2 regions of the Amycolatopsis japonica genome follow, and region 1 is predicted to be linked to the other one. Evidence: riboswitches for the same ligand, from Rfam matches in the RefSeq annotation. Region 1 holds a riboswitch; the other holds the start of a gene.
The links. A riboswitch is a leader RNA that binds a small molecule or an ion and turns the genes downstream of it on or off. The one in region 1 is predicted to bind S-adenosylmethionine.
Positions count from the first base shown of each region.

Region 2: another riboswitch for S-adenosylmethionine. It lies ahead of thrC (threonine synthase); the one in region 1 lies ahead of AJAP_RS03915 (methionine ABC transporter ATP-binding protein).

Region 1 is NZ_CP008953.1:773,496-778,801, forward strand. Features, by position in the region: gene AJAP_RS03895 (resuscitation-promoting factor) at 1-847, shown strand, start outside; gene AJAP_RS03900 (DUF222 domain-containing protein) at 906-1,931, opposite strand; gene AJAP_RS03905 (GNAT family N-acetyltransferase) at 2,093-2,659, opposite strand; gene rsmA (16S rRNA (adenine(1518)-N(6)/adenine(1519)-N(6))-dimethyltransferase RsmA) at 2,700-3,536, shown strand; SAM riboswitch class I at 3,779-3,869, shown strand; gene AJAP_RS03915 (methionine ABC transporter ATP-binding protein) at 4,083-5,093, shown strand; gene AJAP_RS03920 (4-(cytidine 5'-diphospho)-2-C-methyl-D-erythritol kinase) at 5,216-5,306, shown strand, end outside.
Region 2 is NZ_CP008953.1:6,257,932-6,263,237, forward strand. Features, by position in the region: gene holA (DNA polymerase III subunit delta) at 1-897, opposite strand, end outside; SAM riboswitch class I at 1,033-1,166, shown strand; gene thrC (threonine synthase) at 1,180-2,445, shown strand; gene AJAP_RS29035 (ComEC/Rec2 family competence protein) at 2,479-4,884, opposite strand; gene AJAP_RS29040 (ComEA family DNA-binding protein) at 4,881-5,306, opposite strand, start outside.

The DNA.
Region 1 (5,306 bases):
GCTGAACCTGATCGTCGACGGCGCGCCGCAGCAGGAGTCCTGGGTCCGCGCGACCAACCTCGGCGAAGCGTTGAACCAGCTCGGTCGCGCCGACCTCGCCAAGGCCGGCACCTGGACTTCGCTCCCGCAGAACGGTGAGTTGCCGCTCGAGGGCGCCACCGTCGAGGTCAAGACCCTCAAGAACGTCACGGTCTACGACGGTGCGAACGAACCGCGCAAGGTTCAGACCAACTCGGTGACCACCCAGGAATTCCTCGGTGAGCTCCGGATGACCCTCGGCCCGGACGACGAGGCCGTCGGCGGTCTCGACGTCAAGCTGGTCGACGGCGCCGAGGTCCACATCAGCCGGACCGGCGTCACCATGGTCAAGCAGAACGAGGAAATCGCTCCGCCCGAGCAGAAGGTCGACGACCCGGAGCTCGAAAAGGGCAAGACCAAGGTCGAGGACCCGGGCACCCCGGGCCAGAAGACCGTGACCTACAAGGTCACCAAGCGCAACGGCAAAGAGGTCGGCCGCGAGAAGGTCTCGGAAGAGGTCATCACCGAGGCCAAGCCCAAGATCGTCAAGGTTGGAACCAAGAAGCCCGCCGATCCGGTCATCGGAGACGCCGGAGCCTGGGACCGCATCGCGCAGTGCGAGTCGACCGGCAACTGGGCCGCCAACACCGGCAACGGCTACTACGGTGGCCTGCAGTTCAACAAGAGCACCTGGGACGCCTACGGTGGCGAGCAGTACGCCGCGTACCCGCACCAGGCCAGCAAGGCCCAGCAGATCGCTGTCGCCGAGAAGGTTCGCGACGCGCGTGGTGGCTACGGCGCTTGGCCGCACTGCGGCAAGAAGGCCTGACGCCAGATCATCCTCCTTTCCTGAAGGTCACCGTGTGGGTTCGCCCGCAAGGTGGCCTTCAGGCCGTTAAAGGCTTATGAGGTTGCGCCGCGTTCCCGGATCTCGGTCTCGACAGTCGTGCCCACCATCGAGGGGGACGCAGGTGAGCGACATTCCGGGATCGTTCAGTCGCGGCGGACTCTTGAACGCCCTCGCCGCTGCCGCGGTAGGGGCTCTGGCGGCCCTGTGGCGGCATCTGGGTGGGCTTAGGGCGGCTCGCGGGTTCCTCGCTGGGCTGTGCGGGCTGAGGCTCCTCAGTGACCCGCTCCGCGGTCTGCCGGGGCGCGGGGATGTCCGGGCCGGCCTCCGCGAGATCGACGATCTCCGCGAACGCGTCGCCGCGTCTCTCCGCGGGCGCACGGTCGTCGGCTACTTCGCCGGGAGCCGGATACGCACGCGGCACCAGGAGCGCGTTCAGGCGGGCGCCCGTCTCGGGGTCGAGGTTTCCGCGCATGTCCCAGCGGCCGGTCCGTTTCTGGCGCAACCAGAATTCGCTTCGCTGACGTTTCGGCTCGGGATCGTCTTTGGGCTTCCCATCCGGATCATGTCGCGCGAGCAGGTCGGTGCCCGCCATCGTGACGTCGCGCGGTCTTGCGACGCCCGCGAGTTCGACCAGGCCCTTTTCGGCCTCAAGCCGCTCGTCCGCGTCGAGGTGGTCCGGCAGCCTCTTCATGACGGTGACGATCCGGTCGATACCGGCCTCGGCCAACGCGCCGGTGCTGGCCGATTCACCGGTCAACGGCGCGACGGGGTCGATCGTCGTGCCGTCGCGCGCCCGTCTCGAATTGAGCGCGAGCGCTCTGCCGGTCACTCTCTGAGCCTCTGCTCGAGGCACTCGAGCCACATGCTCGTAGAAGGCGGCGATCGAGTTGTATCCGTAGAGGTCTCGGACCCCACGTGACTCGATCTCGGCCAGGATCTGGCCGACTTCGGCGAACAGACGTCGCCCTTCGCGTAGCCGTGTCTGCAACTCGTCGAGGAGCAGTTCGGCGTCACCTTCCGGCAGGTTGAGCGGGAAGGCCTTGGGATTGTTTTTGCTGGTCATCCCTCGATTGTCGAGGCAGATTCGAACGAATGCACGGTATCGATCGGGTGGATGATCATTACGCTCCGCCTGCGCTGACCTGCGCCGATCACACGGGAGTGGGATACGTGTCGGTTCGAAAACGCCATACGGATGGTGGGGGCGGGATCACAGCTCCGCGGTCATCCGGTCATCCGGTCCCACTCCTCGCGGAGCACCCCATAGACGACGGCGTCATGCACGCCTCCGGCCCAGCGTCGCGCGCGCCGGAACCGGCCTTCCTCCACGAACCCCAGCCGCCGCCCGACGGCGATCATCCCCGGGTTCCCCGAGAACGTGGCGAAGTCCAGGCGGAGCGTGTCGGTGCGAGCGAACAAATAGGTCGTCCACAGGCGCAAGGCCTCAGTGCCGTATCCGCCGCCCCAGTACCGCTCGTCGTAGATCGCCAACCCCATCCGCCGCCAGTCGGTCTGCCTGCTTTCCCAGTACCAGCTGACCCTGCCGATCAACCTGCCGTCCTTCAGATCGCATACGGCGAGGCTGGTGCGGGGATCGACGGGCTCGGTCTTGGGCGTGGTGAGTTCGCGTGCCGTCGAGTCGGCCGCCGCCGCGGTCGGGGTGCCGAAATAGGGCCCGTTCGTTTCATGCCAGGGCCGCGTGGGATCGAGTAGGTCGCGAAGCGGTCGGAGGTCGCCGGGCCTCCAGTCGCGCAGCCGGACTTTCTCGCCTTCGAGTACAACGTCGTCCACCGGCCAATCGTGGCCCACCGGGGCTGGTTACGATCGTCGGGTGACTGAACTGCTCGGTCCTGCGGAGATCAGGGCGCTGGCGGCCGAGCTGGACGTACGTCCGACCAAGAAGCTCGGCCAGAACTTCGTGCACGACCCCAATACGGTGCGACGCATCGTCGACCTCTCGGGGGTCGGTGAAGGCGACGTCGTGCTGGAGGTCGGGCCGGGCCTCGGCTCGTTGACCCTCGGACTGCTCGCGACCGGCGCCGAGGTCGTCGCGGTCGAAATCGACCCTGTGCTGGCTGGGCGATTGCCGGATACCGCAGCCGAACGGGGCGGGGCCGAACGACTGACGGTCGTCGGCGCGGACGCGTTGCGGATCACGTCCGACGACCTGCCCGCGCGTCCGACGGCGCTCGTCGCGAACCTGCCGTACAACGTCGCAGTTCCGGTCGTGCTTCACCTGCTTGCTGAACTGCCGTCGCTGACCAGCGGTCTCGTGATGGTCCAGACCGAGGTCGCGGACCGGATGGCGGCCGGCCCGGGGAGCCGGACTTATGGCGTCCCCAGCGTCAAGCTCGCTTGGTACGGAAAGGCGCGCAAGGTCGCCGCGGTGCCTCGCGCGGTGTTCTGGCCCGTTCCGAACGTGGACTCCGCACTGGTCGCTTTCGAACGGGGCGAGGTGGTGTCGTCCGTGGACCGGGAGCGATTGTTCGCGGTGGTCGACGCCGCCTTCTCCCAGCGGCGGAAGACTTTGCGTGCCGCGTTGGCGTCATGGGCCGGTTCCGCCGAACGCGCGGGGGAGCTGCTCGAGAAGGCGGGAATCGACCCCAAGACCCGCGGTGAACAGCTGGATGTCCACCAGTTCGCGCGGATTGCCGCGGTCGCCGGTTGATCGCCTGCCTCGGATGTGACCGGCACCGCGCGAACGTCAGCCGCGCCACGTCGGCACGTGCGTAAGCCTTCTCGATCTGTATGAGCCGGCGTTGTCTTAGCAGGTAGCGCGCCTGGCGCAAGTCGAAGGCGCCTGACTGTGTTCCATTATCTGGACGCCCCATCCTGTATTATGGACGCGACCAGACGTGTGATCTGCGCCTACGCGCTTGCTTTCATCCAGTGGGATCGGTTTTACTCAGTGAGCCATCCCGAGCGACTGAGAGACCTGGCTCGCCGAAGTCGCAGCAACCACCCTCCACAGGGCAGGTGCTACAGCCAGGACCGATGGAGGCTTTGCCTAATGAACAGGGTCACCCACCCGCTCCTGCTGACCAGGCGACGTGTCGTCGATGAAGGTCGCCGCACGGTAAGTGCGTGTCGACGCTCCACCGTTACTGCCTGAGTCCTTCTCCCTTACCTCTGAAAACCGTCCGTTTCCGGACGGTCACTCGGTGACGGTCGGCGCGCTCGAAAGAAGCAGCGCCCCATTCGCATGGAGCCTCTCGTGATCACTGTCGAAAACCTGTCCAAATCCTTTCCCCTCAACGGAAATCCCGTCGTCGCGCTGCGCGATGTGAGCGTGGACATCCAAGCGGGCTCGCTGTTCGGAGTCGTCGGCCCGGCCGGCTCCGGCAAGTCGACCCTCGCTCGTTGCATCGGTCTTCAGGAGCGTCCCGACCGTGGCGTCGTCCGCCTCGACGGCCTCAACACAGGGACTCTCGACGGACGCCGTCTGCGCGAGATCCGGCGGCAGGTCGGTGTCGTGAGCACCAAACCGGAATTGCTCGCCGAGCGCACCATCGCCGGCAACATCGCTTCGCCGCTCGAACAGCTCGGTCTCGACGGGCCGCAGCGGCGCAACCGGGTCGGCAACCTGCTCGACCTGGTCGGGCTCACCCCCCGGGCGGGGCAGCGGCCGGGCGACCTGTCCGAAGGGCAGCTGCGCCGAGTGGCCATCGCCAAGGCGCTGGCCGCCGGGCCGTCCGTGCTCTTGGCCGACGACCCGACCGCCGGCGTGCAGGCCGAGGAGTCCGGCGCGGTCCTCACCGTGCTCGACCGGGCCCGTGCCGAGCTCGGAGTCACCGTGCTGCTCACCACTCCCGACGCCGGCGTGGTTCGCCGTGTCTGCGACGACGTCGCGGTTCTGGAAGCCGGGGCGATCATCGAACGCGGGACCGTGCTCGACCTGGTCTCCGACCCGAACAGCCGTACTGCGCAGGCGCTGCTTCCCGCGATCGAGACCGGGCGTGCGCAGGCCTCGAAGTACGACCGCGCGGTGGACGTCGTGCTGGTCGGCTTCGCCTCGGTCGGTGCGTTGCTCCCGGAGGCCGCCGGTCGCTTCGACGTCGAACTCGCCACCATCGGCGGTGGCCTGACCCGGATCGGCGACACGCCGGTTGGCCGGTTCCGTCTCGGTGTCCGCGGTGAGCGTGCGGACGCCGCGCTCGCCTGGATCGCCGAGCGCGGCGGCCACGTGACCCACCCGGTCCGCGGACCGCAGGGTGTCGCTGCCTGATTCCTCCACGAACGGGCCGCCCAGGACGAAATCCGTCCGGGGCGGCCCGTTCGTGTCCGACTCGTCCTGTTCTCTTTTCTCCTGGTGACAGCGCAAGTGGAACGGCCACGTAGGCTTGACGGGTGCTCGCCGTCGTACCGCCCCCAGTAACCGTCAGGGTTCCCGCCAAGGTCAACCTGCACCTGTCGGTCGGTGACGTACGCCCGGACGGTT
Region 2 (5,306 bases), 3.5 Mb from region 1:
GGCGTTGAGCCTGGCGACCACCCTCATCGCGGTGGCCAGACCGTCCTGCCCCCAGCCGCGGGCCTGCCCCTGCGCCTTGCGCACCTTCCATGGCGGCATCCCCAGCTCGCCCGCCATCTGATTCGGGTTCCCGCGACCGGCGCCGGACACCCGCGCGATCGTGCGGACGGCGTCGGCGAGCGCGTCCGCGACCAGCACATGCGGTACGCCCAGCTGCATCGCCCAGCGCAGCGACTCCAGCGCCGCCGCCTTGTCACCGGCGACGGCCTTCTCGGCGACGGCGAAACCGTTCACGTCCGCGCGGCCACGGTGGTAGCGCCGGACGGCCTGCTCGTCGACCGCCCCGCCGGCGTCCGCGACGAGCTGGGTCGCCGCCGACGACAGCTCGCGCAGATCCGAGCCGACGGCGTCGATCAACGCCAGCACGGCCGCACCGTCGATCTTCCCGCCGACCCGGCGGACCTCGTTGCGGACAAAGGATTCCCGCTCGGCGGCCTTGGTCAGCTTCGGGCACTCGACTACCTCCGCGCCCGCCTTCTTCAAGGCGGCTGGAAGCCCTTTCGCGGCCTTGCTCCGGCCGCCTCCGCTGTGCACGACGACGAGCACGATGCCGTCGGCGGGCGCCTTGACGTAGGCCATCACCCCGTCGGCGAGTTCCTGCGAGATGTCGTGCGCGGATTCGAGGACGATCACCCTGCCCTCGGCGAACAGCGAGGGGCTGACCATTTCCGCGAGCGCCGGGACTGTGAGGTCCGACACCCGGATCCGGGTGAGATCCGCCGTCGGGTCGGCCGCTTTGGCCGCGTCCGAAGCACTGCGGACCGCACGTTCGATCAGCAGCTCTTCCTCACCGAGAACCAGGACCAGCGGCGATGGGGCGGAAGCTTGCGTCGTCACGGTGACGATCCTGCCACTCCTCCTCTCGTGTGCTTTGTCCGGTGATGTGTTCCGGGCACGGTGGCCCCACCTGAGGCTCATGTCGTACGGTGTTGGCGAGGCGACGCGATGACACGCGTGCCGACAATCGAATACCGCTCATCCAGAGGGGCAGAGGGAACGGCCCGATGAAGCCCCGGCAACCGGCGTCAGCCTGTCATCCCGCGATCGCGGGATAGCTGACGAACACGGTGCCAATTCCGGCCCGCCACCGGCGGGGCAGATGAGGAAAGGAACCTCGCGATGACCGCAACCCTCGGCACGACCTCCACCACCAAGACCCCGGATCTCGGACCGGCCGTCGAACTGGTGTCGAAGGAAGAGGGACACCGGCAGCCGCTCGCCCCCGAATTCGTTTCCGCCGAGGACTTCTCGCCGCTCGAGGTCGCCTACGACTTCGGCCGCGTGCGCCGCGAGGACATCGAAGCCGGGCCGAAGAACATCTGGCGCTACAAGAAGCTCCTTCCCGTTCCGTCGAACGTCGAAGAGATCCCCAACACCGAACCCGGCGCCACCCGGCTCATCCAGGCCGACAGGCTCGCGAAAGCCTTGGGCGTCAAGAAGGTCTGGGTCAAGGACGACACCGGGAACCCCACCCACTCGTTCAAGGACCGCGTGGTCGCCGTCGCGCTGGCCGCCGCCCGCGAATTCGGGTTCGACGTGCTGGCCTGTCCGTCGACCGGCAACCTGGCCAACGCCGTCGCCGCCGCGGCGGCCCGCGCGGGCTGGCGGTCGGTCGTCCTGATCCCGAAGACCCTCGAACGCGCCAAGATCCTCACCACCGCCGTGTACGACGGTGACCTGATCGCGGTCGACGGCAACTACGACGACGTGAACCGGCTCGCCACCCAGCTCGCCGCCGAGCAGGAGAGCTGGGCGTTCGTCAATGTGAACGTCCGGCCCTACTACTCGGAAGGTTCCAAGACGCTGGCCTTCGAGGTCGCCGAACAGCTCGGCTGGCGGCTTCCCTCCCAGATCGTGGTGCCGATCGCCTCCGGTTCCCAGCTCACCAAGGTGGACAAGGGTTTCCGCGAGTTCGGTCAGCTCGGCCTCGTCGACGAGACGCCGTACAAGGTGTTCGGCGCGCAGGCCACCGGCTGCTCCCCCGTCTCGGCGGCCTTCCGCGCCGGGCACGACGTCGTCCAGCCGGTCAAGCCGGACACGATCGCCCGGTCGCTGGCGATCGGGAACCCCGCAGACGGTCCCTACGTCCTCGACGTGGTCAACCGCACCGGTGGCGCGATCGAAGACGTCACTGACGAAGAGGTCGTCGAGGGCATTCGGCTGCTCGCCCGCACCGAGGGCATCTTCACCGAGACCGCGGGCGGCGTGACCGTCGCGACGGCCAAGAAGCTCATCGAGACCGGCAAGCTCAACCCGGACGAGGAGATCGTCCTGCTGATCACCGGCGACGGCCTCAAGACCCTCGACGCCGTCGAGGACAAGATCGGCCCGAAGGCCACCGTCAGCGCCTCGGCCGACGCGGTCCGCGAAGCTCTGGGTATCTAAAAGCTCGGGCATCTGAGTTTCGCGCGGCCCGCCTCAGGAACGAGGCGGGCCGCGGGGCTCACCCCGGCGTACCAGGGCGAGGCCTCGCCCGTCCGCGACCACCGCGGTGTCGCCGTCCGTGTCCGTCCTGGCGACCGCCGCGCCGACGGCCACCAGACTGTCCAAAGTGGACTTGTTCGGATGACCGTAGGTGTTTCCGGCACCGACGCTCACCAATGCGGCCCGCGGTGCGACGGCGTTGAGGAAATCCGGTGCCGTGTAACGACTTCCGTGATGCGGGACCTTCAAGATCTCGGCACGCAGATCGGCACCCTCGGCCATCAGGTCGGACTGCGCGGCGAGCTCGATGTCGCCTGTCAGCAGCAACCGGCCCGCCGGGGTCCCGGCGCGCAGGACGACCGAACCGTTGTTGATCACCGTGCCATCCTGTTCACGGACCGAGCGCCGGGTGACATAGCGCGGCCCCAGCACGTCGAGTGACAACGCCTGCCATTCCAGCCGTTGTCCGATCTCCAGCTCCAGCAAGGGAATTCCGCGCCGCGCCGTCTCGTCCGCGACCTGCTGCCACGCCCAGGCCGGGGCCCGTCCCGGGCCGACGGCGACCGCTCCGATCGACCGGCCCTCGAAGACGGATCCGAGACCGCCGATGTGGTCGGCGTGCAGATGACTCAGCACGATCAGCGGCACGCGGTCCACGCCGAGCCTGCTCAGGCATTCGTCCACCGGTCCCGGTTCCGGCCCGGTGTCGACCAGGACCGCCCTGCCCTGCTCACCTGTGGCGAGGACGACGGCATCGCCCTGTCCGACGTCACAGGCGACGGCGTTCCATGCCGGCGGTGGCCACGCCGGTGCCAGCACCCGCACCGGTACGAAGACGACCAGCCCGGTGGCCAACGCGATCGCCAGCAGGATCCGGCCGTGCCGCAACCGGATGACGACGAGCAGCACGGCGAGCAGTCCGGCCGCCAAAAGCCCGCCCCACCAGCCATCCGGCCAGTCCACGACGGCTCCCGGGGCCCGGGCGCCGTGGCGGGCCACGGTGATGAGCCAGCTCGCCTCGGGTTCGGTCAACCGGACCAGCAGCCGGCCCGCCGACGGCCACCACGGTCCGACGGCGGTGGCGAGCACGCCGAACACGGTGGCCGGGGCGACCACCGGTGCGGCGAGCACGTTGGTCAGCACCGAGACGAGACTGACCGATCCCGCCATGCCCGCGATGACCGGCGCCGTCATCACGAACGCGGCCAGCGGGATGGCCAGGCCCTCGGCGTAGCCGGCCGGAACACCGCGTCCGACCAGCCACTCCGCCCATTTCGGCGCCAGCAGTACGAGCCCGGCCGTGGCGAGCACCGAAAGCGCGAACCCGAAGTCGGCGGCCATCGCCGGATCCGCCACCACGAGCCCGGCCACCGCGAACGCCAGCGCGGGCAGCGCCGAACCCCTGCGCCCCAGTGCCAGCGCCAGCAGCCCGACCGCCCCCATCACCCCGGCGCGGAGCACGCTGGGCGCGGGCCCGGCGAGGACCACGAACCCGGCCAGCCCCACGGCGGCCGCGGTGGCGGAAGTCCGCGGCCCGACCCGGAGCACTCTCAGCAGCAGGAGGATCGAGCCGCAGACGATCGCCACGTTCCCACCGCTCACGGCCATCAGGTGGGACATGCCGGAGTCGGTGAACTCGTGTTCCACCCTCGGGGAGAGCGTGCTCGTGTCCCCCACGACCAGTCCGGGCACGAGACCGGCCTCTTCCTCCGGGAGGACGGCGCAAAGCTCCCGGAGCCCGGTGCGCAGCGATTCCGCGGCTCGCTGCCACCAGGGCGCCGGTCCGGCGTCCGACGGCGGGCCTCGCACCGAGAGGACCGCGACAGTCAATTCGGCCCCCTTCGCCGGCGCGAGCCGCCCGGAGGCGGTGACCTGCTGCCCGGGCAGCAGGTCCTTCCACCCCTCGGCGGGAGCGAGCAGGAGGATCCGGCCGGCCGAATCCACCGCCCGCTCACCCGTCACCGCGGCGTCCACCGTCGCGGCGACGACCACCAGGCGGGTGCCCGCCCGGCGATCGGCGTATCCGGCACCGCGGACCGGACGTGGCCGCTCGGTGACCACCACCCTCGTGGTGGCGTCGCTCCCCCGTGCGGCGGCGGCACGGAGGTCGTCGTGCTCGGCGGCCCGGATCCGCAGCGCCACCGGGCCGGCGGTGAGCACGCCGAGGACCGCCAGGGCACCCAGGCCCGCCACCCACCGGGACGCCGTCCGGCGGGCACGGACACCGGCGACGATCGCGAGCACCACGGCGGCCGCACCGCAGAGCATCGTGATCCACCAGCCGGCGAGAAGTCCGGAAAGAGTGCCGAGCCAGGCCGTCGCCGCGGCCGGTAACAGCCGCAGGTCCTGGCCTCGCCACGACGCGGTGTCCACTTCGGACGGATCGGCGGACGGGTTCATCCGACGGACACCAATTCCCGGAATTTTCGATACTTGCTTTCGCCGATCCCTTCTACGTCACGGAGTTGCTCGACGGTGGTGAACCCGCCGTGCCCGGACCGCCAGTCGATGATGCGTTTCGCCATCACCTCGCCGACCCCGGGCAGCGTGTCGAGTTGCTCGGCCGTGGCCGTGTTCAGGTCGAGCTTCCCCGCCGGTGCCGCCGTTCCGGCCGCGGCCGGAACGGCGACACCGACGGCCACCTGCTCACCGTCGGTGAGCCGCCGGGCCAGATTCACTCCGGTCAGATCCGTTCCGGGCTGTGCCCCACCGGCCGCCGTGAGAGCATCGGCGACCCGTGCACCCGGAGGGATCGTGACCAGGCCGGGTCTGAGTACCCGGCCGACGACGCTGACCACCAGAGGCGCCTTGCCCGCCGCGGC